DNA from 2 places in the Polaromonas sp. P3_B1 genome. Region 2 is predicted to be linked to the other one. Evidence: predicted binding sites of a transcription regulator. Region 2 holds the regulator's gene; the other holds the start of a gene.
The links. Region 2 encodes HrcA, which represses chaperone genes, less so after heat shock. Its sites were predicted from a motif close to TTAGCACTCNNNNNNNNNGAGTGCTAA; they were not measured.
Positions count from the first base shown of each region.

Region 1: a site for HrcA is predicted at 5,814-5,840, ahead of AC1DXS_RS07460 (co-chaperone GroES). Genes of this name have one in related genera too.

Region 1 is NZ_JBFUGK010000009.1:69,829-84,054, reverse strand. It holds gene pgi (glucose-6-phosphate isomerase) at 1-512, shown strand, start outside; gene AC1DXS_RS07485 (DUF3047 domain-containing protein) at 604-1,464, shown strand; gene AC1DXS_RS07480 (carbohydrate kinase family protein) at 1,524-2,471, shown strand; gene AC1DXS_RS07475 (OmpW/AlkL family protein) at 2,567-3,235, opposite strand; gene AC1DXS_RS07470 (DUF805 domain-containing protein) at 3,439-3,591, shown strand; gene groL (chaperonin GroEL) at 3,726-5,378, opposite strand; gene AC1DXS_RS07460 (co-chaperone GroES) at 5,427-5,717, opposite strand; gene AC1DXS_RS07455 (ATPase domain-containing protein) at 6,165-7,667, shown strand; gene AC1DXS_RS07450 (hybrid sensor histidine kinase/response regulator) at 7,667-9,160, shown strand; gene AC1DXS_RS07445 (hypothetical protein) at 9,293-9,499, shown strand; gene AC1DXS_RS07440 (hypothetical protein) at 9,548-9,754, shown strand; gene AC1DXS_RS07435 (CHASE3 domain-containing protein) at 9,739-11,133, opposite strand; gene metK (methionine adenosyltransferase) at 11,391-12,575, opposite strand; gene AC1DXS_RS07425 (lysophospholipid acyltransferase family protein) at 12,767-13,630, shown strand; gene AC1DXS_RS07420 (lysophospholipid acyltransferase family protein) at 13,627-14,226, shown strand, end outside.
Region 2 is NZ_JBFUGK010000006.1:29,942-44,167, forward strand. It holds gene AC1DXS_RS04990 (zinc-binding alcohol dehydrogenase family protein) at 1-79, shown strand, start outside; gene AC1DXS_RS04995 (mannitol dehydrogenase family protein) at 93-1,211, shown strand; tRNA gene AC1DXS_RS05000 (tRNA-Ile) at 1,373-1,449, opposite strand; gene hrcA (heat-inducible transcriptional repressor HrcA) at 1,507-2,526, opposite strand; gene AC1DXS_RS05010 (NAD kinase) at 2,575-3,450, shown strand; gene recN (DNA repair protein RecN) at 3,469-5,112, shown strand; gene rapZ (RNase adapter RapZ) at 5,112-5,984, shown strand; gene mutY (A/G-specific adenine glycosylase) at 5,981-7,039, opposite strand; gene AC1DXS_RS05030 (dynamin family protein) at 7,127-9,106, opposite strand; gene mutM (bifunctional DNA-formamidopyrimidine glycosylase/DNA-(apurinic or apyrimidinic site) lyase) at 9,185-10,000, opposite strand; gene AC1DXS_RS05040 (tetratricopeptide repeat protein) at 10,132-11,913, shown strand; gene AC1DXS_RS05045 (lipoprotein insertase outer membrane protein LolB) at 11,928-12,449, shown strand; gene ispE (4-(cytidine 5'-diphospho)-2-C-methyl-D-erythritol kinase) at 12,490-13,419, shown strand; tRNA gene AC1DXS_RS05055 (tRNA-Gln) at 13,505-13,581, shown strand; gene AC1DXS_RS05060 (ribose-phosphate pyrophosphokinase) at 13,813-14,226, shown strand, end outside.

The DNA.
Region 1 (14,226 bases), on a different contig from region 2:
ACGGCAAGCGAGTCGACGCAGAGGGCCAAGCGCTGCCTTTCGCCACGTCACCCGTTCTGTGGGGCGAGCCCGGCACCAACGGCCAGCATGCCTACTTCCAGATGCTGCACCAGGGCAGTTCGGTGGTTCCCGTCGAATTTGTGGCCGTCAAGCAGGCCGGCCACAGCCTGCCGGGCCACCATGCCACGCTGCTGGCCAATGTGCTGGCGCAAGCGCAGGCGCTCATGCAAGGCAAGGAAGACAACGGCGGCCACAAGCATTTCCCCGGCAATCGGCCCAGCACTTTTTTGCTGCTGGAGCGGCTCACGCCCGCCAGCCTTGGCGCCCTGGTTGCGTTGCAGGAACACCGCGTGTTTGTCAGTGGCGCGATCTGGGGCATCAACAGCTTCGACCAGTGGGGGGTCGAGCTCGGGAAAGTCCTGGCCAAAGACATTGAGCCCCGCCTGCGAAGCGGGGATGTCTCCGGGCTTGACGGCTCAACGGCCGGCCTGCTGCGCAAAATTACCGGTTAATTTGCGCAAAGCCGTGCGTTTTTTCCATTGCGGGACCGTGCGCATGCGTGGTCAACTTGCCGCTTCACCGATTTTTTGACGACTTTGCATCATGGTTGCACCCGCTCTTCCTTCCCGTGTTTTTTCCCGTTTTTTAGTGCTCGCCGCCGCGCTCCTCGCACTTGCTCTGGCCACCGGCTGCGCAACGCGCCCAACGGCGGATGAAGATTCGGATACCGAAGAGCCAGCCAGCCAGGGCGGCACCGTAGGCCTGGCGGAAGGGGTGACCGGCACGGCCTGGGCCCAGATGTCGGCGCCGCCTAAAGCGGGAGAGCTCAAGCCGGACGACCTGAAGTGGGAGATATTCCGGGTGCCCGGCAAGCAGCCGGCCAGCTATAGCTACGTGCGCCACGACGGCCGTGACGCGGTGCTCGCCAAGGTCGATTCCTCCGGCAGCATCCTGCGCCACCGCCACCGTATTGAACCCGAGCAACTCGGCCTCGTGCGCTTTTCCTGGAACGTGCCGAACGCGGGGGCGGGCGCCAACCTGAAGCTGCCGCAGCTTGAGGATGTACCGGTGCGGGTGGTGCTCGCCTTCGAAGGAGACCGCTCACGGCTGTCGATGAAAAACTCTTTGCTGTCGGAGTTGAGCCGCTTGCTGACCGGCGAAGAGATGCCGTTCGCAACGCTGGTTTACTCGTGGTCGCGAGTCAGCCAGCCCGGCGAAGTCCTCGTCAATGAACGCACAGATCGCATACGCAAAATCGTCGTTGACTCAGGCGACCATGGCTACAACGAGTGGCTCAGCTACGAGCGTGATATCCGGGCCGACTACCGCCGGGCCTTTGGGGAAGACCCGGGCGCCTTGCTGAGCTTCGCGGTTTTCACCGAAGGCGAAAAAAATGAAGGTCAGCTGCAGGCCTTCTACGGGCCGCTCACGCTGGTGCCGGCCACGGCCGTCGCACGCAAATAGCGCCGCGGCCGGCCCGCGCCTTGACGCCGGTCCGGCCTTGGATTGACAGAGAATCCAGCATGCGCATTGCACTCACGGGCGAGGCCCTGATCGATTTCACCGCCAGCGAAGCCGGTACGCTGGCGTTCCTGGGACACGAGGGGGGCTCGCCGCTCAACACGGCCGTCGCCTGTGCGCGCCTTGGCGAGCCCACCGGTTTCCTCACGCAGCTGTCGACCGACTTGTTCGGCGAACGCCTGATGCGATTTTTGGAGCGAAACGGTGTAGACACCCGTTTCATCTTGCGCAGCGACGCGCCGTCAACCCTGGCCTTCGTCGAGCGCAGCCCCAGTACCAACCGCTATGCCTTCTACACGCAGGGCAGCGCCGACGCCACCTGGGCGCCCGCGCCCTTGCCGCAGTTGCCGGCGGAATGCCGCTTTCTTCACTTTGGCTCCATCTCACTCTTGCAGGAACCTGCCGCCACGCGCATCACCGCCCTGATGGCGGCCAACGCCGGGCGCCGCGTGATCGTTTTCGATCCCAACGTGCGGTCCAGCCTGATTCCCGATATGGCGGCCTACCGCGCGCGCGCCATGGCCTGGGTCGCGATGGCGGACCTGGTCAAGCTCAGTGACGAGGACGCGGAGCTGCTGGCGCCTGGCCGGCCTGCCGGTGCCTTGGCCGCGGATTGCCTGCAAGCCGGTGCGATTGCGGTGATCGTCACGCGGGGTGCCGGCGGCGCCACGCTCTGGCGAGCGGGGCACGAGGCGCTTGCCGTGCCGGCGCCCCGTGTCGAGGTGGTCGACACCATTGGCGCGGGCGACACTTTTACGGCCGGACTCTCGGTCTCGTTGTTGGCGCAGGGTGTTGAGCACCCTGCCCAGCTCGCCGAACTGGGCGACAGCGCATGGCGCGAAGTCATGCGCTTCGCCGTCATGGCCGCCGCGCTTAATTGCACTCGCGAAGGTGCTGATCCGCCGACGCTGCACGCCGTTCGCGCCGCTCTCGCGCGGGGGGACGAGTAGTGCCCCACTTCCCAGCTGCGGTTTAACAGAGTCTCACGCCCTTGACGAGGAGCGTGCATCCCATGCGCGCCTTGCCTTGGGTTGTAGTTGCGGAATCAGAACTTGTACCCCAGCTGCAAGGTGAAGCAGTTCGGATCCAGCACCACATCAATCGTCTGGCCCGTGCTCAGGGTGCCGCGGGTTTTCAGCAGGGTCTTGGTGTAGCTGCCTTCCACAAACCATTTGTCATTGAGGTTGTAGACGGCGCCCAGCTGGAAAGACGGGGCCAGCTTGGACTTGAAGGACACGCCGGTGGGCGGGCCGCCGGGGTTGGTCAGCGCGGTCAGCAGCGCGCTTCCCTGCTCCTTGTAAAAGCGCACATACGACAGGCCTGCGCCCAGGTAGGGCCGAAACCGGGCGTCGGCCTCGAAGAAGCGGTACTGGCCTATCAGCGTGATGGGCAGGGCCTTGGTTTCGGCCACCTTGCCGAAGCCCGCCAGCACACCGTCGCCGGTGACGTCATGCCGGAAACCAAGCCCCAGCGGCAGGTGCAGGTTGAGATGGTCGGTCGCCATGTAGTTCACCGCGCCCGTCACCCGCGTATCGTTGCTGACCCCCACACGCACATTCGGTATGTTGCCGCTGAGCGTACCGCTGTCCACAGAAGGCTTGATCCGGGTGACGCCGGCCGACAGGGACCAGGTGCCTGCCTGCTGCGCAAAAACGGGGAGGGTAGACGAGGCCATGATGGCCGCGGCGATCAGGTGGTGTCTGGAAAGCGTCATGGGGCGAGTCCGGTGATGTGGCTGGGTGACTGTTTTAAGCTGTTGGAGGTTCATCCAGGGGATCGATGTCAATGGTCATGGTAGCCGCAAGCGCCGGTGCGCGCAGGCCTGCATAGGGGTTTTGTCCGGGCGATGAAGCGCAGACGCAACGGGTTTTATCGATTGAAAACGTTCTTCGTACAAGGTTTGTACGGATGCGCGCAATGCGCTTTTGGCCGGCCAAACCGGCCGCCGTGCCGGTCCCTCGGGGCGCCGCGGTAGTCCTGCACGGCGTCGCCGCCCCGGCAATGCTGCTGCCGGGAATCGCGGTGGGTGCGCGCCGCCTGCATGACATCGACAAGACCGGCTGCTGCTGATCGGTCTGCTGCTGTAGTGCTATGAAGAAAACGTCGGGGGGCGCCTACCCAGCCGGCGAGCAATAGAAAAAACAAGCATAAAAAAAGGGCCGCTGATGCGGCCCTTTTTCATGGAGCAGGTGCTCAGGCAGGCATTACATGCCCATGTCGCCCATGCCGCCCATGCCACCCATGCCGCCAGGCATGCCGCCGCCGGCAGCTGCGTCGTCCTTTGGAGACTCGGCCACCATGGCTTCGGTCGTCAGCATCAGCGATGCCACGGAAGCGGCGTTCTGCAGCGCGGTGCGGGTGACCTTGGTGGGATCCAGGATACCCATTTCGATCATGTCGCCGTAGGTGTCGTTGGCCGCATTGAAGCCGTAGTTGCCCTTGCCGCCGAGAACCGCGTTGACCACCACAGAGGCTTCGCCGCCTGCGTTGTAAACGATTTCGCGCAGGGGGGCTTCAATGGCGCGCAGCACCAGCTTGATACCGGCTTCCTGGTCGGCGTTGTCGCCCTTGATGACGCCGGCAGCCTGCTTGGCACGCAGCAAAGCCACGCCGCCGCCGGCCACAATGCCTTCTTCCACGGCTGCGCGGGTGGCGTGCAGCGCGTCTTCCACGCGGGCCTTCTTTTCCTTCATTTCGACTTCGGTGGCAGCGCCGACCTTGATCACGGCAACACCGCCGGCCAGCTTGGCCACGCGCTCTTGCAGCTTTTCACGGTCGTAGTCGCTGGTCGCTTCTTCGATCTGGACACGCACTTGCTTGACGCGTGCTTCGATGTCGGCAGCGGCGCCGGCGCCGTCGATGATGATGGTGTTTTCCTTGCCCACTTCGATGCGCTTGGCCTGGCCGAGGTCGGCCAGCGTCACTTTTTCGAGCGACATGCCGACTTCTTCAGCGATGACCTTGCCGCCGGTCAGGACGGCGATGTCTTCCAGCATGGCCTTGCGGCGGTCGCCGAAGCCGGGGGCCTTCACAGCCACAACCTTCAGGATGCCGCGCAGGGTGTTGACCACCAGCGTAGCCAGGGCTTCGCCCTCGACTTCTTCGGCGATGATCAGCAGCGGACGGCCGGCCTTGGCGACTTGCTCCAGGGTGGGCAGCAGGTCACGGATGTTGCTGATCTTCTTGTCGTAGAGCAGAACGAAGGGGTTGTCCAGCAGTGCGGACTGCTTTTCAGGGTTGTTGATGAAGTAGGGGGAGAGGTAGCCGCGGTCGAACTGCATGCCTTCGACGACGTCAAGTTCGTTCTGCAGGGACTTGCCGTCTTCCACGGTGATCACGCCTTCCTTGCCGACCTTGTCCATTGCGTCAGCAATGATCTTGCCGATGGATTCGTCGGAGTTGGCGGAAATCGAGCCGACCTGGGCGATTTCTTTGGAGGTGGTGGTGGGCTTGGAGGCCTTCTTGAGCTCTTCAGTCAGGGCCAGCACGGCCTTGTCGATACCGCGCTTCAGATCCATGGGGTTCATGCCGGCGGCAACGTACTTCATGCCTTCGCGGACGATGGCCTGGGCCAGAACGGTGGCGGTGGTGGTGCCGTCGCCGGCGTTGTCGGAGGTCTTGGAAGCGACTTCCTTGACCATCTGCGCGCCCATGTTCTGCAGCTTGTCCTTCAGTTCGATTTCCTTGGCGACGGACACACCGTCCTTGGTCACCGTGGGGGCGCCGAAGGAGCGTTCCAGAACCACGTTACGGCCTTTGGGGCCCAGGGTTACCTTGACGGCGTTGGCCAGGATGTTCACACCCTCGACCATACGTGCGCGGGCTTCGCCGCCGAAAATGACGTCTTTTGCTGCCATGTTTAATTCTCCAGATTCAGTTAATTAAGGGTTTGGTGCGGCGGAGATTTATTTCTCGACCACTGCAAACAAATCTTCTTCTTTCATGACGAGCAGTTCGTCGCCATCGACCTTGACGGTCTGGCCGCTGTATTTGCCGAACAGCACGCGGTCGCCCACTTTCACGCCCACGGGGCTCAGTTCGCCCTTGTCGTTCTTCTTGCCTGGGCCAACGGCCAGCACTTCGCCTTGATCAGGCTTTTCAGCGGCGCTGTCGGGGATGACGATGCCGGAAGCGGTTTTGGTTTCGTTTTCCACGCGTTTGACGATCACGCGGTCGTGCAAAGGACGAAGTTTCATGAGAGCTCCTTGTTTGAGAACACTGGGTTTTGGGAATCAAAAAACACACACGTAAAAGTGAGTGCTTGTTAACTTTGGTGGATTGATAAGGCTTTGTTAGCACTCAATACCATCGAGTGCTAATCATAGGGGCAATTGGGCCGGTTTTCAAGGCGCCGGGGCCGAAAGCTCAGGTTTTGGTACTTTTCGCGTCGCGTCATGGGCCAAGGCTCAGTCGGCCATTCGACGCCCGGACCCTTCCCCGCGTGAATAGTGGCTCAAACGACGGCTGACAACGGGATGGCGTCTGGTCCTACGCACAACACCGCTGCCGAAAACCCGCGATTCAGGGGTCCTCTGGCTACTATTTATTCGGGTGTTACAAGCCGCTTCGTTCTTTAACGGGGTGTTGCGGATTGTGCGTGTCAGGCCGGCAGGCTTTCACAACCGCATTAAGAGTTCGTAATCATGACGCTTCAAAAACCGTCCGACAAGATTTTTCTATCAACCGGCATCCCCGGCCTGGACAACATCCTGGGAGGGGGCCTTATCAAGGACCGCATCTACCTGATCGAAGGCGAGCCGGGCACCGGCAAGACCACCACCGGCCTGCAGTTCCTGGTGGACGGCGCCAAGCGCGGCGAGTCCGTTGTCTACATCACGCTGGCCGAAACCGCCGCGGAGCTCGCCGGCGTAGCCGAATCCCACGGCTGGGCGCTGGACGGCATCCATATCCACGAAGTGCTGCCTTCCGAGAACCTGCTGATGCCGGAGGCCGAATACACCATGTTCCACCCGTCGGAGGTGGAAATGGGCACGACCACGCAGATGATCCTGTCGGTGATCGAAAAACAGAAGCCGACCCGCGTGGTCATCGATTCCCTGTCCGAGTTGCAGCTGCTGGCCGACACCCCCTTGCGCTACCGCCGCCAGGTGCTGGCGCTCAAGCAGTTTTTTGCCAGCCGCTCCTGCACGGTGATGCTGCTGGACGACCGCACGGCCGCCGGCATAGACCTTCAGGTGCGCAGCATCGCCCACGGCGTGATCACGCTGGACCAGTCGGTGAAAGACTACGGCGCCGAGCGCCGCCGCGTGCGCGTGGTGAAGTACCGCGGCATCGCCTTTCGCGGCGGCCTGCACGACTACGACATCCAGTACGGGGGCCTGTGCGTGTACCCGCGCCTGGTGGCGGCAGAGTCGCGCGTGATGGGAAAACGCGTGCAACTGAATAGCGGCCTGCCCGAGCTCGACACACTGCTGGGCGGCGGCCTGGAGGAGGGCACCAGCACCCTGATCGCCGGCCCCCCTGGCACCGGCAAGTCCTCGCTGGCGGCACAGTTCGTCACGGCGGCCGCCAAGCGTGGGCAGAGCAGCGCCATGTTCCTGTTCGAGGAAGCCGCCAACAACTTGCTGAACCGCGCGGACGGCCTGGGCATGGACATTCGCCAACCCTACGAGAGCGGCATGCTGACGATTCAGCAGATCGATCCCGCCGAGTTGTCGCCTGGCGAATTTTCCACGGTGGTGTGCCAGGCCGCCGACCGCGGCTGCAAGATCGTCGTCATCGACAGCATCAACGGCTACCTTAACGCCATGCCGGACGAGCGCTTCCTGACCACGCATTTGCACGAGTTGCTGACCTATCTGGGCCAGCGCGGTGTCGTGACCATCCTGGTGGGCGTGCAGCAGGGCATGCTGGGCGGCCAGATGTCTACCACGGTGGACGCCAGCTACCTGGCGGACAACGTGCTGATGCTGCGTTACTTCGAGCACGACGGCGAGGTCAAGCAGGCCGTCTCGGTATTTAAAAAGCGAGGCAGCCTGCACGAGCGCACCATCCGCGAGTTTTCCATGTCCCGCGGCGGCATCCACGTGGGCGCGCCGCTGCGCGGTTTCCGCGGCATCCTCACGGGGGTGCCCGTCTACACCGGCAGTGATCCTGAACTGGGCGCCTCCCGCGCAGCGAAGTAGTGGAGCGGCGTATCGTCATTTGCGCGCCCACCGGGCGGGATGCGGCGCTGACCGCCAGAGTGCTGCAGTCCGTGGGCATCCACAGCATCGTTTGCCCGACCAGTGAGGAACTCATGCGGCAACTGCCGCTGGGTGCCGGCGCCCTGCTGCTGGTCGAGGAGGTCGTCAGCGGCGCGGCCATGCGGCCGCTGGCGGATTATGTGGCCTCGCAGCCCACCTGGTCGGACATTCCCATCCTGCTGCTGACCCGCAGCGGTGCCGATTCGCTGGACGTGCAGCGGGCCGTGGAGCACCTGGGCAACGTGACGCTGGTGGAGCGGCCGGTGCGCACCATCGCGCTGATCACGGCCACGCGCTCGGCCGTGCGCGCTCGTGAAAGGCAGTACCAGGTGCGCGACGCCGACAAGCGCAAGGACGAGTTCCTCGCCACGCTGGCGCATGAACTGCGCAACCCGCTCGCGCCGATCCGCACCTCCATGGGCATCCTCAAGCACCTGCACCCGGATTCGGGCCAGGTGACGCAACTGCGCAATGTGGTGGACCGCCAGGTCGCTCACCTGACGCGGCTGGTGGACGACCTGCTGGACGTGGCCCGCATCACCAGCGGCAAGGTGATGCTCAAAAAAGGGCGGATCACGCTGCAGTCGGTGATCAACCACGCGGTGGAGATTTCCGGCTCCGCCATGGAGAGCAAGCGGCACAGGCTGGAGGTGCTGGAGCCGGATGGCGTCCATGTCCTGGACGCCGACCATGCGCGCCTCGTGCAAAGCGTGGCCAACCTGCTGGTCAATGCCGCCAAATTCACGCCCGCTGGCGGGCATATCGTGCTGCGTGCGGACGTCGCGGGGCCGGTGGTGACTTTCCGCGTGAAGGACAACGGCGTAGGGCTGGAAGCGGCCTCGCTCGGGAGAATCTTCGACCTGTTCGCCCAGACGCCCGTACCCGGCGAAGCGCCCACTGGCCTGGGCATAGGCCTGAGCCTGGCCAGGCAGTTCGCCGAGATGCACGGCGGAACTCTGCGGGCGACCAGTGAAGGCCTGGGCCGCGGCAGCGAGTTCGTACTGGCATTGCCGGTGGTGCTGGAGGGCGAGCAGCCTGAGCCGCCCCCGCAAGCCGAGGTCGCCGCCCCACCCGCCGGCACCAAAAAAATCCTCGTGGTGGACGACAACGTGGACGCGGCCAACACACTGGAGGCCTTGCTCGGCATGGACGGGTTCACCGTCACCACGGCCTACGACGGCGTCGCCGCCGTGGCCGCCGCCGGGGCCGACCGGCCGGACGTGGTGGTCATGGACATCGGCATGCCCGGCATGAACGGCTACGACGCGGCGCGTCTGATACGCCAGCAGCCGGGGAATGAAAAAGTCATTCTCATCGCCGTCACCGGATGGGGCCAGTCGACCGACAAAACCCGCGCCAGCCTGGCGGGGTTTGACCACCACCTGGTCAAGCCGGTCGATTACGACAGGCTGATGTCCTGCCTTTCGGGCTGAGATGCCAGGATGGGTGCTGGGGGCCGATTCGAGCTTGTCCTACACGGAATTCCTCTCCCGCTGACGGCTTGTCACCCATGCCGGCCCCTAAAGTCGAAGTTCATCCACTCCGAGCCCCAACGGGCTAGCAAGATGTTTCTAGACAGTTTTCCACGCGAGGAAGCGCAGGATAGCCGCGCCATGCGCCCGGCACGTGAGCCGGTGATTGAACCGGTCCGCTCCCGCCATCCCTGGCCGTTTCCGGTGTCCGGCAAGCATTTCGGCCTGCCCAAGCCGCCCTCGGGGCCGCAAGCAGGCGCAGCCGGGCCCGGCGCGGCCGGCAGCAGTTTTGTCACTTGATGGATTTACGCGGGTTCCGTCGATCCGTGAGCAAAGAAGGAGAGGGAGATGAACGCAAAAACCAGTGCGCAGCCGCCAAGTCGCCATGGCGGCGGCCCGAAAAAGCCCGTGGGCAAGCCCGGCAAAAACCTCTCCGATGAATTCGGCAGGGAGGGCACGAACAAGACCATTGCCGAACCCAAAGCCGACAACGAGCCCTCCGAAGAACTGGGTAATACCCGGCATATCGGCAAGACGCCTTACACGCGCGGCTGAGGCGAGGTTTCATTCACACCGCCCGCCACATGGGCCGCCGCACTCCGCCGCACCACCAGCGGCAGAGTAGCCGAGATAGTCGTGCCGTGGGTGGTGTTGATGTCCAGGTGGCCGCCCGAGGCCTCCACCCGATGGCGCATGCCCTGCAGGCCGTGGCTCGAAGCCCTCACGGTGCGTGGATCGAAACCCCGGCCGTCGTCGTGCACGGTGACGATGACGTAATCCTTGTAGCTCAGCAGCGTGATTTCCACGTTCTGCGCCTGCGCATACCGGGCGATATTGGTCAGGGCCTCCTGGACCAGCCTGTAGACGGTGAGCTGTATGGTGTCGTCCAGATCCGCCGGCTCAAGGTTGGTGACGATGCTCAAGCCCGAACGCTGCGCGAACTCACGCGTCAGGATCTCCAGGGCCGGCACCAGCCCGAAATTGGACAGGGAGGACGGACGCAGGTCTTCAATAATGCGCCGCTTCAGGGCGATGCCGCTGTTGAGCGTTTCAATCAGGTGCTCGATGCGGGCGGGGAGGTCGCCGTTGTCGCCTGACAGTTTGGCTTTGATGCGTGTGATGTCCAGCTTGGCTGCCGTCAGCAGCGCGCCGAGCTCGTCATGAAGCTCGCGCGCCAGATGTTCTCTTTCCTGTTCCCGGACCTGCTGCAGGTGGGTCGCCAGTTCGGTCAGGCGGCTGGTGCGCTCCCTGACCTGGACGTTGAGCCGGTCGCGCTCGGCCTGCAAGGCCGATTGCTGGCGCTGCCCGGCCTGCTCCAACGCGGCGGTCTGGCGCAAATACAGCCAGAAGGCCGCAAAAGCAATGGTCGCCACGAAGGTAATTCCCATGCGCGCCAGCAGCAGGGAGCGCCGCACTTCCGCGTAACCGCTGGCGGTGTCCTGGTTGGTTTCCTCGATGAGCTTGCCGGCGCTGTCGCGTATGACGTCCATTTGCTCCTTGCCCACCTCGGTGGTCAGCACAAAACGCCAGGCGTCGTCTTTACCCTCGTTTTTCATGCGGATGGACAAATCCATTTCGGCCAGCTTGCGCTGCACCGTCCGCCCCAGCAATGCCAGTGTGCCCGTCTGGTCCCCCCGCGAGGCGAGCAGCTCGCGCAACTGGTCCTGTGTCTGGCCGATGTCCGCGATGGCGGCTTTATAGGGCTCCAGGTACATGGTGTCGCCCGTCAACAGGTAGCCGCGCTGCCCGGTCTCCGCGTCGAGCACGTCACGCAGCAGCCGCTGGACATGGCTGCGTGTGAGATGGGCTTGCGCGAGCTCGTCCATCGCGGCCCGGGATTTGTCATACGACAGCTCGCTGATGCCGATCAGCGTGAGCACGGCGATCAAGGCGCAGGCGACGTTGACGGCCATTTTGTGGGGGGTGCTTCGCATGGGAGCTTTCCTGGAATTCCTGAAATGGCGCCACCGGCCGGGCGCAGGCCTCTATTGAGTCAAAGCATGAAAAAAGCCACCCGGAGGTGGCTCTATATTGCTGTCATTTTGCAGGCTGCGGCGTAGGACGCCGCGCCTTGCCGCCGTGCAGCGGCCTTGTCCGTCTTTTAGCTCCGGCGCGGGCTTTCAGCCCTTAACTTCGCTGCGCGAAGTTAGCCTGCGCTGAAAGTCAGACAAGCGCGCTTCGCGCGGGGGCCTTACAGGCCCGCAGCTGCGCGGAGCGCCGCTGCCTTGTCTGTCTTCTCCCACGTGAATTCTGGCTCGTCGCGGCCGAAGTGGCCGTAGGCTGCCGTCTTTTCGTAGATGGGGCGCAGCAGGTCCAGCATCTGGATGATGCCCTTGGGGCGCAGGTCGAAGTGTTCGTTGACCAGGGCCGAGAGCTTTTCGTCGGAGATCACGCCCGTGCCTTCGGTATAGATCGTCACATTCATGGGCTTGGCCACACCGATGGCGTACGCCACCTGGATCTGGCACTGGCGGGCCAGGCCGGCCGCCACGATGTTCTTGGCGACGTAGCGGGCGGCGTAGGCGGCCGAACGGTCCACCTTGCTGGGGTCCTTGCCGCTGAAAGCGCCGCCGCCGTGCGGGCAGGCGCCGCCGTAGGTGTCGACGATGATCTTGCGGCCGGTCAGGCCGCAGTCGCCTTGCGGGCCGCCGATGACGAAACGGCCGGTCGGGTTGATCAGGTAGCGGGTGTCTTTGGTCAGCATACCCTTGGGCAGCACCGGCTTGATGATTTCCTCGATGATGGCTTCGTTGAACGATGCCTTCATCTTGTTGGCGGTTTCGCTCTGGTCGGGGCTGTGCTGGGTGGACAGCACCACGGTGTCGATGCTGTGCGGCTTGCCGTCCACGTAGCGCATGGTGACCTGGCTTTTCGCGTCGGGTCGCAGGAAAGGCAGCCGGCCGTCCTTGCGCAGCTGGGCCTGGCGCTCGACGAGGCGGTGCGCGTAGTAAATCGGCGCGGGCATCAGGTCGGGCGTTTCGTCGCAGGCGTAGCCGAACATCAGGCCCTGGTCGCCGGCGCCGATGTTCAGGTGATCGTCGGATGCGTGGTCCACGCCCTGGGCGATGTCGTTGGACTGCTTGTCATAGCAGACCATGACGGCGCAGCCCTTGTAGTCGATGCCGTATTCGGTGTTGTCGTAGCCGATGCGCTTGATGGTGTCGCGCGCGACCTGGATGTAGTCGACGTGGGCGTTGGTGGTGATCTCACCGGCCAGCACGACCAGGCCGGTGTTGGTCAGGGTCTCGGCTGCGACGCGGCTGCGGGGGTCCTGCTTGAAGATGGCATCGAGAATCGCGTCGGAAATCTGGTCGGCGACCTTGTCGGGATGGCCTTCGGAGACGGATTCGGAAGTAAAGAGAAAATCGTTCGCCATTGCGTACACTCCATAAAGTTTGTCGGCGCGTTGCCGGCTGGGGTGCTTCGGCGAACGCTTTAGCAGTTTGGTTTAATGTCGCCCTGCAAGTTGTTCAGTAACTCGGCGACAGCGCCCATTATATGACGGCCTTTTTTTGGCCGGACCGGCCCTTCAATACCCCTTTTACTCCGTCACTTTTTGCCCGATCAATGCCCTGGTTGTTCCGATTCTTCGCCCTCTGGCCGCTGGCCGCCCTGCACGCGCTGGGCGCCGGGCTGGGCTGGCTGGTCTGGGCGCTGAGCCCGCGCTACCGCGCGCAGTTCCGCGCGCATGTGGCGCAGGCCGGCCTGCCGTTCGAGCTGGCACGCCCGGCGATCGCCGAGGCCGGCCGTTTTATCGCCGAGCTGCCCAAGTTGTGGATGCGACCCGCTGCGGAGTCTTGCCTGGGCAATGTGCGCGTGGAAGGCCAGGCCAACGCGGAGCAGGCATTCGCCCAGGGCCGCGGCGTGATTTTTTTCGGCCCGCATTGCGGCAGTTTTGAACTGGGCCCTCAGGCGCTTGCCGAACTCTACGGGCCCATCACCGCCATCTACCGCCCCGCGCGCAAGGCCTGGCTGGCGCGGCTGGAGCGGCTGGCGCGCGACCGCCCTCAACTCACCGTTGTTCCGGCATCGCTGAGCGGCATCCGCCTCATGCACAAAACCCTGAAAGCCAACCACGCCGTGGCCTTGCTGACCGACCAGGTGCCGCCGGAGGGCTTGGGGGTCTGGGCCCCGTTCTTCGGCAAGCCGGCTTACACCATGACCCTGGCGGCGCGGCTGGCGCTGCAAAGCGGGGCCGTGCTGTTGCCGGTAAGCTGCGAGCGCCTGCCGCATGGCAGTGGCTACTTCCTCAAGATATGGCCGGCGGTCCAGGGGGTTGAGCCCGACGACGCCGGCAAGCCACGCGCCGAACTGCTGCAGGCCGTGACGCAGATCAATCGCGCGATTGAAGCCATCGTGCTGAGCCAGCCCGGCCAGTACCTGTGGGGCTACGCACGCTACAAGACACCACGCAAGGAAGCCCCGCTTTGAAGACCGCCCGCCAGATGGCCAGCCGGCTCGTAACCCGCGGCGGCATTCTCTTTATGCAATTGCTGGCCCTGGTGCCGCTTTCGTGGACGCGTGCGCTGGGCGTGCTGCTTGGCTGGGTGCTGTATGCCGTGGTCGGTGCCCGCCGGCGCGTGGTAGATACCAACCTGGCTCTGTGCTTTCCGGCGCTTTCCGCGGATGAACGGCGCCGGCTGAATGTGCAGACCTTTGTGTATTTCGCCCAGGCCTGGCTGGACCGCGCATGGCTGTGGCATGCGCCCAAGGCCTGGGTGCAGCGCCGCGTGCACCTGACCGGCGCCATTGAAGAGCTCGCGGGCAACGCGCCCACGGTGATTTTTTTGCCGCATTTTGTGGGCCTGGATGCGGCCTGGACCGCGGTGGCGCTGCAAATGCCGCGGCCATCCACCACGATTTACACCGACCAGTCCAACAAGCTGGTGGACCGCTGGATACTGCGCGGGCGCCGTCGCTTCGGCAACCTGCGGCTGTTCGGCCGTGCGGCCGGCGTCAAGCCCATCGTCGCGGCGCTGCGTGAGGGCCAGCCGCTGTATTTGCTGCCCGACATGGATTTCGGCCCC
Region 2 (14,226 bases):
GCTGGCCGAGGTGCCCACCAGCTTCGAGACCTTGCTGGACCCCACGCAGGGCGTGGTCAAGGCGCTCATCGAGTGCTGAAGCGGGAGCGCATGTGAGTCATTGCATTTTGCAGTTCGGCACGGGCCGGTTTTTGCAGGCGCATGTGGACCTGTTTGTGTCCGACGCGCTACGGCGAGGCCAGGCGCTGGGCCGCGTCACCGTGGTGCAAAGCACGGGTAGCCCGCAGAGCAGCGCGCGCGCCGCCGTACTGGCGCAGGGCTACCGGGTGGAAGTGCGTGGCATGCAACAAGGCCAGCCCGTGCAGACCACCGTGCAAGTGGATTCCATCCAGACGGTATGGCATGCCGACCGCGACTGGGCGTTGCTGCGCGCCGCCATGGCCGACAGCGTGCAGGTCATCGTGTCCAACACGGCGGACGCCGGCTATGTGCTGGATGCCGCCGACCAGGCCGCGCTGCTGCAAACACCCCATGCCACACCCCGCAGCTACCCCGCCAAGCTGCTGGTGCTGCTGCACCACCGCTGGGAGCGCCGGCCCGAGGCGCCGCTGACGCTCTACCCCTGCGAGCTGGTGAGTCGCAACGGCGAGACGCTGCGCGCCATCGTGCGTGATCTGGCGCTGGACTGGGGTGCGCCGCCCGCCTTCATCCATTACCTGCAAACGCATTGCGTATGGGTGAATTCCCTGGTGGACCGCATCGTTTCGTCTCCGCTGGAGCCCGCCGGTGCGGTGGCCGAGCCGTATGCGCTGTGGGCGCTGGAACAGCAAGACCGCATGGTGCTGCCCTGCAGCCACCCGGCCATCGTGCAGACCGACGACCTTGCCACCTTTGAACAACGCAAGCTCTGGCTGCTGAACCTGGGCCACACTTTTCTGGCCGAGCGCTGGCAACTGCTGGGCGGCCCGCCCGACATGACGGTGCTGCAGGCCATGCGCACATCGGCGCTGCGCAACCCGCTGGAAGCCGTGTGGGCACAAGAGGTTCTGCCGGTGCTGGATGCCGAGGGGCGCGGCGCCGCAGCCCGCCCCTACCTGGAAGAGCTGCGCGACCGGCTGCTGAACCCATTTCTGGAACACCGCCTGGCCGACATCGCCAAAAACCACGCCGAGAAAAAGCAGCGGCGCCTGGCGCCGGTGGTGCAGCGCGCTGAGGAATTGCGGCTGCCTATCGCGCAGTTGCAACTACGCAGTGCGTTGTCTGAAAAGTAGGATGTCGAGTTCCGCCGAAATCTGCCCTGGGGCCGGGCTTCGGGGTAACTCAAGGAGAAGGCATCCGGGCGAGCCGTCCGCCGGCAATGAAGGTTTCGGCGGTATCCGGCAGGATTCTGCAGAACCCGGAATCACCTAAATCATTGTCAACGCTGAAGAAATGGTAGGGCGTGAGTGACTTGAACACTCGACCAAAGGATTATGAGTCCTCTGCTCTAACCAACTGAGCTAACGCCCCACACAAGAGGGAGATTGTAAGGGCGTTGAGAACCTGTTCACGGACAGGTTCTTAGCCCTACTTGCTGTGGCTGAGGGCAGTGCTGACCAGTTTGGAGGTGATATCGACGATCTGGATCATTTTTTCGTAGGGCATGCGCATGGGGCCAATGACGCCCAGCGTGCCCACGACCTGGCCGTCGACCTCGTAGGGCGCGGTCACCACCGACAACTCCTGGTAGGGAATGACCTGGCTTTCGCCGCCTATATAGATGCGAACACCCTCGGCGCGGCTGGACACGTCGAGCAGGCGCATCAGCTGCGCTTTTTGCTCGAAGAGGTCGAACAGCTTGCGCAGGTTGCCCATATCGCCCGAGAAATCGCTGACGGCCAGCAGGTTGCGCTCGCCTGAAATCACGACCTCATCGCGCGACTCGATGGCTTCGGAGCTGACCTTGACCGCGGCCTGCATCAGCGTGGCGATCTCACCGCGCAGCGCCTCGACCTCGTTCTTCAGGCGCTCGCGCACTTCCTCGATGGCCATGCCGGCGTAGTGTGAATTGAGAAAATTGGCGGCCTCCACCAGCTGCGACTGGGTGTAGTCGGCCTCGGTGAAGATGACCCGGTTTTGCACGTCGCCGTCGGGCGAGACGATGATCACGAGGAAGCGTTTTTCAGAAAGGCGCAAAAACTCAATATGGCGGAACACCGAAGTGCGGCGCGGCGCCATGACCACACCGACGAACTGCGACAGGCTGGACAGCATATGCGCCGCGTTGCTGAGCACCTTTTGCGGCTGGTCGGGCGCCAGCCGCGGGGCGCCTATCTGGCCGGCGGCGGAGAACGGGTCGCGCTGCGCGGTCAGCATGGTATCGACGAAGAGGCGGTAACCGCGCGCCGTGGGGATGCGGCCGGCCGAGGTGTGCGGACTGACGATCAGGCCGAGCTCCTCGAGATCGCTCATCACATTGCGTATCGTGGCGGGGGACAGTTCCAGGCCCGAGGCCTTGGACAGCGTGCGGGAGCCCACCGGTTGCCCGTCGGCAATGTAGCGCTCCACCAGCGCCTTGAGAAGCAACCGCGCACGATCATCAAGCATGCAGACATTCTACGAAGCTTGGGGCGGATGTTGTGATGTAATTTGCCGATGAAGTCGCAATTCCGCCATGTCGCCCTGATCGGCAAGTACCACGCACAAGGTTCCCGGTCGGCGCTGGAGGACATCGCGCACTTCCTGGGCACCCAGGGCTGCGAGGTCGCGATCGAGCAGGACACCGCCAGCAACACGGGCCTGACACAATTCCCGACGCTGGACGCGGCCGGTATAGGTGCCCAGTGCGACCTGGCCCTGGTGGTCGGCGGCGACGGCACCATGCTGGGCATAGGCCGGCTGCTGGCGCAGTTCGGCATTCCGCTGGTGGGCATCAACCAGGGCCGGCTCGGCTTCATCACCGACATCGCCTTCGAGGACTACCAGAACACCCTGATTCCCATGCTGCGCGGCGAGTACGAGGAAGACCGCCGCTGGATGATGCAGGCCAAGGTCGTGCGCGACGGCCGCTGCGTCTTCAGCGCCACCGCCATGAACGACGTGGTGGTCAACCGCGGCGCGACCGCCGGCATGGTCGAGCTTCGCGTCGAAGTCGACGGCCGCTTCGTGGCCAACCAGCGTGCCGACGGCCTGATCATCGCCTCGCCCACCGGCTCCACGGCCTACGCGCTGTCCGCCGGCGGCCCGCTGCTGCACCCGTCGATTGCCGGCTGGGTGCTGGCGCCCATCGCGCCGCACACCCTGTCGAACCGGCCTATCGTGCTGTCCGATTCGGGCGAGATCACGATTGAAATCGTCGCCGGCCGGGACGCCAGCGCCAACTTCGACATGCAGTCGTTGGCCAGCCTGCTGCACGGCGACCGCATCACCGTCAGGCGCTCGGAACACCAGATGCGCTTTCTGCACCCCAAGGGCTGGAGCTACTTTGACACCTTGCGCAAAAAACTCCACTGGAATGAAGGCGTGGCCTGAACGGCCCGGATTCAAGTTATGAGCCTCAAAAGCATCTCGCTTCGCGATTTCGTCATCGTCCACGAACTCGAACTCGACCTGTCCGGCGGATTCACGGTGCTCACCGGTGAAACCGGCGCCGGCAAATCCATCCTGATCGACGCGCTGCAACTGGCCCTTGGCGCGCGCGCCGATGCCGGTGTGGTGCGTGAAGGCGCGGCGCGCTGCGAAATCAGCGCCGAGTTCGACAGCCCCAAGGGTCTGGCCCCCTGGCTGGAACAAGCCGGCTTCGACGGCGGCGACAGCCTGCTGCTGCGCCGCACGATAGACGTGCAGGGCAAAAGCCGCGCCTGGATCAACGGCAGCGCGGCAACCGCCACCCAGCTCAAGGAGATTGCCGACCAGCTGGTCGACATCCACGGCCAGCATGCCTGGCAAAGCCTGACGCGCCCCGATGCGGTGCGCGGCCTGCTGGACTCCTATGCCGACGTCTCCACCGACGAACTCTCGCGCCGCTGGCAGCAGTGGCGCCTGGCGCAAAAGACACTGATGGAAGCACGCGACGCCCAGGACAGCCTGCAGCGCGAACGCGAGCGCCTGGCCTGGCAGATCGGCGAGGTGGACAAGCTCGCGCCCGGCACCGATGAATGGGACGAGCTCAATGCCCAGCACGGACGCCTGTCGAATGCCCAGGCCCTGCGCGACGCGGTGCAGACTGCCGTCGATGCGCTGCAGGAGTCCGACGAGAACGCCAATGCGCTGCTGGGCCGCGCCATCGCCGCGCTGCAGGGCCAGGAGCACATAGAACCCGAGTTCAAGGCCATGGTCGAGGTCTTGAACGGCGCGTTGGCGCAGATGGAAGACACCGTCCACTCCCTCAACGGCTATGCCCGCCATGCCGAGCTGGAGCCGCAGCGGCTGGCCGAACTCGACGAGCGCCTGTCGCAGTGGGTCAGTCTGGCACGCCGCTACAAGCGCACACCGGCCGAGCTACCCGAACTGCTGGCGTCCTGGCAGGCCGAGCTGCAAAAACTCAATGCCGCGGCCGACCTGGGCCAACTTGAAAAAAACGAGAACCAGGCCAAGGAAGCCTTCCTCGAAGAAGCCGGCCAGGTGTCCAAGGCGCGCGGCAAGGCCGCGCCCAAGCTGGCCAAGGCCATCACGCTAGCCATGCAGGGCCTGGGCATGCAGGGCGGCAAATTCGACGTGGCCCTGGCCAAACTTGAGCAACCCGCCCAGCATGGCCTGGAACAGGCCGAATTCCTGGTGGCGGGCCACAGCGGCAGCACGCCGCGCCCGGTCGGCAAGGTGGCCTCCGGCGGTGAGCTGTCGCGCATCGCGCTGGCCATTGCTGTCACCACCAGCCAGCTCGGGCAGGCCGAGACACTCATTTTTGACGAGGTGGATTCGGGTGTGGGCGGCGCCGTCGCCGAAACCGTGGGCCGCCTGATGAAACAGCTGGGCAAGGACCGCCAGGTCATGGCCGTCACCCATTTGCCCCAGGTGGCGGCCTGTGCCGACCAGCACCTGGTGGTGGCCAAGCGCGCCGAGAACGGCGTCACCCTCAGTGCCGTGGACCATGTCAACGGCGAGCAGCGCGTGGCTGAAATCGCCCGCATGCTGGGCGGCGAGCGACTCTCCGGCACCACGCTGGCGCATGCCAAGGAAATGCTGGGGCAGTGATGGCTACGCTGGAAATGGTCCTCATCACCGGCATGTCGGGCTCGGGGAAATCCGTGGCCCTGCATGCGCTGGAAGATGCCGGCTATTACTGCGTCGACAACCTGCCCCCGGAACTTCTCACGCCCTTCGTTGCGCTGGAGCAGCAGCACGGCGCGCAAAAGGTGGCCATCGCCATGGACGTGCGCAGCGCGACTTCGCTGCCGCTCGTGCCCCAGCAACTTCGCCAGCTGCGCGAGTCCGGCGTGGTGGTGCAATCGCTGTTCCTGGACGCCAATACCGAAACCCTGGTGCGCCGTTTTTCGGAAACACGCCGGCTGCACCCGCTGTCGCGCATAGACGCCTCCGACCAGCACCGCGCGCTGGTGGACGCGATTGAACTGGAGCGCGAGCTGCTCGGCGAAATGCGCGAGCAAGCCCATGTGCTGGACACCAGCATGATCCGGTCTTCGCAGCTGCAGGGCTATGTGAAGTCGCTGATCTCCGCGCCCATCACGCAGCTGACATTGGTGTTCGAATCCTTCGCGTTCAAGCGCGGTGTTCCGCTGGACGCCGACTACGTGTTCGACGTGCGCATGCTGCCCAACCCGCACTATGAATCAGGCCTGCGCCACCTGACGGGCCTGGATGAGCCGGTGGCAAATTACCTCAAGGCGCATTCCGAGGTCGGCGAGATGTTCAGCCACATCGAGCAGTTCCTGAACCACTGGCTGAATGCGCTGGTGCGCGACCACCGCAGCTACGTGACGGTCGCCATCGGCTGCACCGGCGGCCAGCACCGCTCGGTCTACCTGGTCGAGCAACTCGCAGCGACCTTCAGCCCCCACTGGCGCACATTGAAGCGGCACCGCGAGCTGGACGCCGGCAAACCCTAAGCCTGGACAGCCAGCAGCTTGCGTATCGGCGCGGGCAGGCCCAAGGCGGGCCAGGCATCCGGGCCAAACCAGGCGCCCGGCCGCTCTTGCGACACCATGGCCTTGGGCAGGGCCTGGCTTGCGCCAAAGCCCGCGACCCATGGCGACAAATACAAATCCTTGTGCGTGAGCACATGGACAAACTGCGGCAAAGGGTTGAGCCGCGACTGCAGCGAAGCCGGGAGCACCGCTTTCAACTCGTCATCGCTGTCGAACACGGGCAGGCAATACAGCCCACCCCAGACACCTCGGCCTGGGCGCCTCTCGAGCCAGACTGAGCCGTCGGGCCGCTGCGCCCACAGCAGGCTCAGGCCCTGGGCGCTGCGTTTGAGCTTGCGGGTCTTCACGGGGTATTTGCCCGGGTCGCCCTCGGCAAAACCGCGGCACAGCTTCTGCACCGGGCACAGCAGGCACTGCGGCTGCCGGCCGGCGCAAATCGACGCGCCCAGGTCCATCAGACCCTGGGTGTAACGCGGCATGGTTTGCGCCAGGTTCCGATGGGGCAGCAGTTCCGTTGCGAGGTTCCACAGCGCCTTTTCGTTGGCGCTTTGAGCAAGGTCGGCGGAAAACGCCAGCACCCGCGTGAGCACCCGCTTGACGTTGCCATCCAGTATCGCGACTCGCTCGCCAAAGCAAAAAGAGGCGATCGCGGCCGCCGTGGAGCGGCCTATGCCGGGCAGGGTCTGGAGCTGCTCCGCCGTCCCTGGAAACTGCCCGCCATGCAGGGCGACAACGTCTTTCGCGCAACGGTGCAGGTTGCGCGCGCGGCTGTAGTAGCCCAGCCCGCTCCACAGGCCCAGCACCTCGTCTTCGCTAGCGGCGGCCAGCTCGGCGACGGTGGGAAAACGCCCAAGAAAGCGCGCGTAGTAATCAAGGACTGTCGCGACCTGGGTCTGCTGCAGCATGATTTCCGACAGCCACACGCGGTAGGGATCGCGCGTGTTTTGCCAGGGCAGGCTGTTGCGCCCGTGCGTGCTTTGCCAGCGAACGATTTCATCGGAAAAACCGTGAGGCAGGGTTTGCAAGGCGGCTTGCTTCACCGCCGGCCTCGCGCCTTGGGAGGGCGCTGCCGCGGCAAGGCCGGAAGACCTGGCGGGCAAGGCTCAGGCGGCCTCGGGCAGGGCCGCACTCTTGGTTGCGGCTGCCGCGGCCTGTGCCTTGTCCTGCGACGAAGGACCACCCATCAGGTGTGCGGTCAGCTCTGTGAGCTTGTTGTCCAGCTCGTTGAGCACGCCTTCCTGCTCGTCGATTTCGGCGATGCGTTCATCCAGGCCCGATGCGGCCTGCTGGATGCGCTCAATGGCTTCCAGCCTGCGGCCGAAATTGCGGCGGCGCTCGCGCAGCTGGGCATCCAGCTGCGAAGCCGCGGATTTGTTCCAGAGCTCAACCTCGCCGAGCGCGGTCTCGTAGACCACGCGCAGGCGCGTGGCCAGCGCGCGAACCAGGCGCTCGGAAAAATCAGCCTGCGACAGCTTGATCACATTGCCGAGCCCGAGGTATTGCAGGTGGCTGCGCTCTATCTGCTCAAGGTCGTGCTCGTAGCGGATCAGTTCAGGCTCCTTGGGCGCCTGGAGCGAAAAGCTGAATTCGGAATTGAGCTGACGGAAGGAAGCCGTGAGCATCGACTGGATTTCGCCGCTCAGGACCTGGGCCTTTTGCAGTCCTTCGCGCAGCCGCGAGAAGGTCTGCCCATAGGCTTTTTTGACGCCCAGCTTGATGCCCGGCTGCTTCAACGCCTGGGTCAGCTCGGCCAGTTCCGCCTTGAGGGTGGGCGTGCTGAGCAGGGTGAACAAGTCGCGCAGCATTTTGAGGTGCACCGAACGCACCGCGTGAATCTTGGAGCCGCTGGTGTCGAACTCGGCCTGTTCCTGCTCGATGCGGCTGCGCATGTGCTTGATCACAGAGACATTTTTTCCGCGCAGGCCGCGCAGCTCGATCATCTGCTCGGCCAGGTCGCGCCGGCGTATGTGCATGGCACGCCCGGCTTCTGTCCTGAGCTCGCCAATGCCGGCCGCTACCGCCGTGCGCAGGATTTTCTGGCGCTGCCCCATCACGCCCTGCCCCAGCGCCAGCTCAAGCGCCGGCAGGTTGCTGGATTCGAGCAACGACTTGTCGCGCGTCACCTTGGCCACAAGGCCCTTCTGGGCCGAGACGGGAATGACCTGGGATTCAGGCAGGCCGAGGATTTCGGCCGAGGTCGCACGTTGACGCTCGATCTGCGCCTTGACCTGCTCAGAGGTGCTCAGCGCATCCCAGAGCGTGTCTATCTTGTTGAGCACCACCAGGCGCGCATCGCTGCCCTCGCCTTCGGTGATCAGGTGCTCGCGCCAGATCGACAGGTCGGACTTGGTGACGCCGGTGTCCGCGGCCAGGATGAACACCACGGCATGCGCCTGTGGAATAAGGCTGACCGTCAGTTCGGGCTCCGCACCGATGGCGTTCAGGCCAGGCGTGTCGAGGATCACCAGGCCCTGCTTGAGCAGCGGGTGCGCGATATTGATCAGCGCATGGCGCCACTTGGGCACTTCGATCAGGCCGTCGGGGCCGGCAAGCGGGTTGTCGTCGGGGCTGTTGTCGTGCCAGAAACCGAGTGCGCGCGCCTCGTCCTTGGTGACGTGCCGCACTTCCGCGACTTTTTCCAGGGCCTGCGCCAGCTGCGCGGGATCGTTGACGTCCAGGTCCACCCGTGTCCACTTCTCGGGCGCCGAACGCCACTCCATCAGCGCCTGTTTCTGCAGCCGCGTCTCTATAGGCAGCAGGCGCAGGCACGGCGGCACGTCGGCGTCGTAACCGAGTTCGGTCGGGCACATCGTGGTGCGGCCGGCGCTTGCGGGCATGATGCGGCGGCCGTAGCCGGCGAAAAAGATCGCGTTGATCAGTTCGGACTTGCCACGCGAGAATTCAGCCACAAAAGCCACCATGACCTTGTCGGAGCGCACCTGCGACTCCAGCCGCTGCAGGCGCTCCTCGACGGCCGCGTCGAGCAGGTCATGGTCTTTCATCCACTCAGCAAGCAGCTTCAGGCGAAGCGCAAATTCGCGCCGCCACTGGCCATGCTGGTCAAATTGTTCGTTAAAAGACATCGGTCTTCCGTTAAGTGTGGTCGGTCAATATAGCATCGCAGCCCCGAAAGGCCTATTGGCGCGACTACGGACCCGGATTCACGGTTTTTGGCAGGTCGCGCAGTAAAAAGTGGAACGCTGGCCTTGGCGAATGCTTTTGATGGGTGCGGCGCAGACCCTGCAAGGCTGTCCCGCCCGGTCGTAAACCATGGCCTCAAGCTGAAAATAGCCGGATTCGCCCCAGGCATTCGAGAAATCCCGCAAGGTGCTGCCGCCTTTTGTAACTGCCTGGGCCAGCACCTGGCGTATGGCCGCGTGCAGCAGCGCCGCGCGCGGCCTGCTGATGCGGCTGGCTCGCGTGGTGGGGCGTATGCCCGCCAGGAACAGCGCCTCCGAGGCGTAAATATTGCCGACACCCACCACAGCCTCTCCGCCCAGCAACACCTGTTTGATGGGCGTTTGCCGCAGTTTCAGCGCCCGGTGAAAATCGGACGCGTCGAAAGCCTCGCTGAGCGGCTCCACGCCCAGACGGCCAAGCAGCTTTTGCGCGGTGGGGGTGTTTTCACCGCCGGCATAGACCACCGCACCAAAACGGCGCGGATCGTTGAGCCGCAGGGTCCCCAGGCTGGTGGCCATTTCAAAGTGATCATGCTTGCCCGGCGCGGGCATGCCGGCCCCAAAACTCACGCTGCCGGACATCCCCAGGTGGATCATCAGCAGGCCCTCGCTCAGGTCCACCAGCAGGTATTTGCCCCGCCGCCGCACCGCCAGCACCTGCCGCCCGACCAATTTCCCCGGATGGCAGCCCAGCGGCCAGCGCAGGGGCTTTCCCATTTCGATGCGCTCAATGCGCGCGCCCGCGATGCGGTCGGCGAAACTCAGGCGGGTGACTTCGACTTCCGGCAGTTCAGGCATAGATTTGACAGCTGGGGACGGCGCTTCGCGGCGCAAGGGCGGCTACGGTCCGAGCCTATCCGGCCGCAAAGCTTTCAGGACGGCAGGGTAAAGCGGGAGCGCGGCCGGGGAGCATCAATTATCATGGTTCGATGAAGAAAAAAACTGGCCTAGCCGGCCTTGCCCTCAGCGGCTTGTGGTTTGTTGTCCCTCTGGCCCTGGCACAGACCGAGGAGCCCGTGTCGGCGGCTCCCGCGACGCTCAGCGAAGCCAAGGCGGTGCAGGAAGCCGCCCCGTCCTCGCTTCTGGACAGCGCGCTGTTCTACCAGCTGCTGGTCGGTGAAATGAACCTGCAGGAAGGCGAGCCTGCCGCGGGCTTTGCCCTCATGCTCGATGCCGCCAGGAAAACCGGCGACGCCCAGCTTTACCAGCGCGCCACCGATATCGCCCTGCAATCGCGCTCAGGCGACGCGGCCTTGCAGTCGGCCCGCGCCTGGAAGCAGGACCAGCCCACATCGCGCGAAGCCAACCGCTACGTGCTGCAGATCCTGGTCGCACTCAATCGCATCGCCGACACGCTGGAACCCCTGCAAACCGAAATCAGGCTGGCCCCGGATATCGAGCGGCCCGCCGTGTTAACCGCAGTGCCGCGTGTCTATGCTCGCGCGACGGACAAAAAACTGGCCAGCACCGTGGTCGAGGAAGCGCTGGCCGACTACCTGGGCAATCCCGCCACTGCCGGCGCCGCCTGGACAACACTGGGTCGCATGCGCATGGCCGCCGGCGACACGAGCGGAGCGCTCGCGGCGGCCAAGCGCGGGCAGGCTGCCGCCCCGCAGGCCGAAGGCCCTGCCCTGGTGGCGCTCGAGTTGATGGACCCCAAGATGCCTGAAGCCGAAGGCGTGGTGCGCCGCTACTTCGAAGGCAATCCCAAGGCCATGCCTGAAATCAGGATGGGATATGCCCGGGCCCTGCTGGATTCCCAGCGCTATGCCGAGGCCTCCGCCCAACTGCAGATCGTGACGCGCGACAAGCCCGACCTTCCCGAAGGTTGGCTGGTGCTTGGCTCCCTGCAGTTGCAGGACAACCAGCTGGCGCAGGCGCAAACCTCGCTGGAGCGCTATGTCGGCCTGGCGCAGCAGCAAACCGCCGAGGGCGAGCGCAACCGCAGCCTGGCCCAGGCGTATTTGTCGCTCTCGCAAATCGCGGAAAAACGCAAGGATTACGCGACAGCCGAAAGCTGGCTCGCCAAGATTGACAATGCATCCGACCTGGCGCTGGCACAGACCCGGCGCGCATCCATTCTGGCCAGTCAGGGCAAGCTCGAGGAAGGCCGCCAGCTGATCCGCAAGCTGCCCGAGCGCAATGCCGCGGAGGCCAGGGTGAAGCTCAACGCGGAAGTCTCCCTGCTGCGTGAGTTCAAGCAGTACCAGCTGGCCTATGAGGTGCTTGCGCAGGCCCTGGCCAAGTCACCGGAAGAAACCGAGCTGCTTTATGACCAGGCCATGATGGCTGAAAAGCTAGGCAAGCTCGACGAGATGGAAAGCCTGCTGCGCAAGGTCATCCAGCTCAAGCCCGACTACCACCACGCCTACAACGCACTGGGCTACTCGCTGGCCGATCGCAGCGTGCGCCTGCCCGAGGCGCGCGAGCTGATCCGCAAGGCGCTGGAATTCGCACCTGCCGACCCATTCATCGGAGACAGCCTGGGCTGGGTGGAATTCCGCCTGGGTAACAACGCCGAAGCCGTGAAAATCTTTGAGGCGGCCTACAAGGCCAAGCCCGATGCCGAGATCGCGGCACATTTCGGCGAAGTGTTGTGGGCGATGGGCCAGCGCGACCGCGCCATCTCTATCTGGAAGGAAGGCCGGCTGCTCAACCCCGAAAACGAAACGCTGCTCGAGACGCTCAAGCGCCTGCGCGTGAAGCTGTAGCCCGGAAACTTATCGTGCCGTTTATTTTCCGCGCGCGCCTGGCCAGGCTGGCCCTTGTTTTCGCCTCCCTTTTTGCCGCATTGCTGATCGCCGGTTGCGCGCAACCGCCCAGGGCCAAGGCCCAGGACGGTGTGCAGAGCGATCTCTGGACCGGACGCATCAGCCTGCAGGTCCTCAGCGAGCCAGCGCAGTCTTTTTCAGCCAGTTTCGAGCTTAAGGGCAAGCCCGAGCGCGGCGAGTTGTCGCTGATCAGCCCCCTGGGCAGCGTACTCGGCGTGCTGCGCTGGTCACCCGGCGAGGCGGTACTGGACTCCGGCAACGGCAAGGTCCAGCGCTTTGCCTCCGTCGACGAACTGATGGCCCAGGCTACGGGCGCGGCCGTACCGCTGGGTGCGCTGTTTGCCTGGATGCAAGGTGACAATGCCGCCGTCAGTGGCTGGTCGGCGGACCTCTCGCGCTACCAGGACGGCCGCATTTCGGCCAAAAGAACTCAGCCTGCGCCGCAGGCGGACCTGCGGGTCGTGCTCGACCAATAGCCTTTCGCCGGCGCGCACGGTTTTCGCTTCCTTCCTGTTTATGACTTCTGTCTCTTCCGCCTCTTCTGCTTCAAGCTCTCCGCCGCCGCTCAAGGCCCTGTATGACGTGCCGGCACCCGCCAAACTCAACCTTTTCCTGCACGTCACCGGTCGCCGGCCGGACAGCTATCACCTGTTGCAATCCGTCTTCATGCTGATCGACTGGTGCGACACCTTGCATCTGGAATTGCGCACAGACGGACAGATCAGCAGGGAAGACCTTGAAACCGACGGCCAGGCGGCGCAGCCCTTGCCCGCGGACGACCTTGTTGTGCGCGCCGCCAAGGCGCTACAGACCGCCTGCGGCACCCCGCTGGGTGTACACGTCGGCCTCGAAAAGCGGATTCCTTCGCAGGCAGGCATGGGCGGCGGCTCATCGGATTCCGCCAGCTGCCTGCTGGCCCTGCAGCGGCTGTGGGGCGTGCGCCTGCCGCCTCAGGAGCTGCAGACCCTGGCCTTGTCGCTGGGCGCCGACGTGCCTTTTTTCCTCTCGGGCGGCCACGCCTGGGTAGAAGGCATAGGCGAAAAAATCACCCCGCTGGTCTTGCCGCCGGCGCGTTTTCTGGTGGTCAAACCGGCGGCCGGACTCCCCACCCAAGGTATTTTCAGCGCGCCGGAGCTAAAACGCGATACAGAAACTGCTACAATCCAAGGCTTTGCTGCAAATGCTGAAGGCCAGTCGAAATCCTTTGATTTCGGATTCGGCCGCAACGACTTGCAGCCGGTAGCGCAGGAGATGTGCCCACAGATAGGCCAATCGCTCGATTGGCTCAAAAGCAAGGGACTCCAAGGGCGCATGACCGGCTCCGGAAGTGCTGTATTTGCGCAACTGCTGCATGAAGCAGATTTGCCAGACATCGCAGGATTGCCTGATGGCTGGAAAGTCCGTAAATGCAGTAATTTGGAAGCGCATCCCCTGGCCGGTTGGTAAAATAACCGCTCTCGAAATGGGCTTCCAAGCGACCATAAATGAATAAGTTATAGGTCTGTTGTTGGCAACAACAACTGTCCTGTGTAGGGGTGTCGCCAAGCTGGTTAAGGCACCGGATTTTGATTCCGGCATTCGCAGGTTCGAATCCTTCCACCCCTGCCAAATTTAAGACTGAGGGCCACAGCCCCGGTTTGCGGCTCCGCCCGGAGCGAAGCCGCGTGACTCCTGACAGACCCGCATGATGTGTATCAGCGGGTCTGTGTGTTTTTGGAAACACGCCAGGCAAGCGGCGCTCACTGCCAAGCCCCCCTTGCAACGTGTTGTCCCCGTGCGTATTTTGCTTCGATCAGAAATTTCAGCCACGTTCAAGTCCTTGTAGCAGCTGGGCCCCACATGCAAACGCACCACCCCGATTTCATGGTTTTTACCGGCAATGCCAATCCGAGCATGGCCTCCGAGATTGCCCAGAACCTGGGCATCTCGCTGGGCGCGGCCCATGTGGGACGTTTTTCGGATGGTGAAGTCACCGTCGAGATCCAGCAAAACGTGCGGGCTCGCGATGTCTTCGTGGTGCAGTCGACCTGCGCGCCGACCAACGACAACCTGATGGAATTGCTGATCATGGTTGACGCGCTGAAACGAGCTTCGGCCGAGCGCATCGCCGCCGTGATCCCGTATTTCGGCTATGCGCGGCAAGACCGCCGTCCGCGTTCGGCGCGTGTGCCCATCACGGCCAAGGTGGTGGCCAACATGCTGCAGGCCGTGGGTGTGTCGCGTGTCCTGACGATGGACCTGCACGCTGACCAG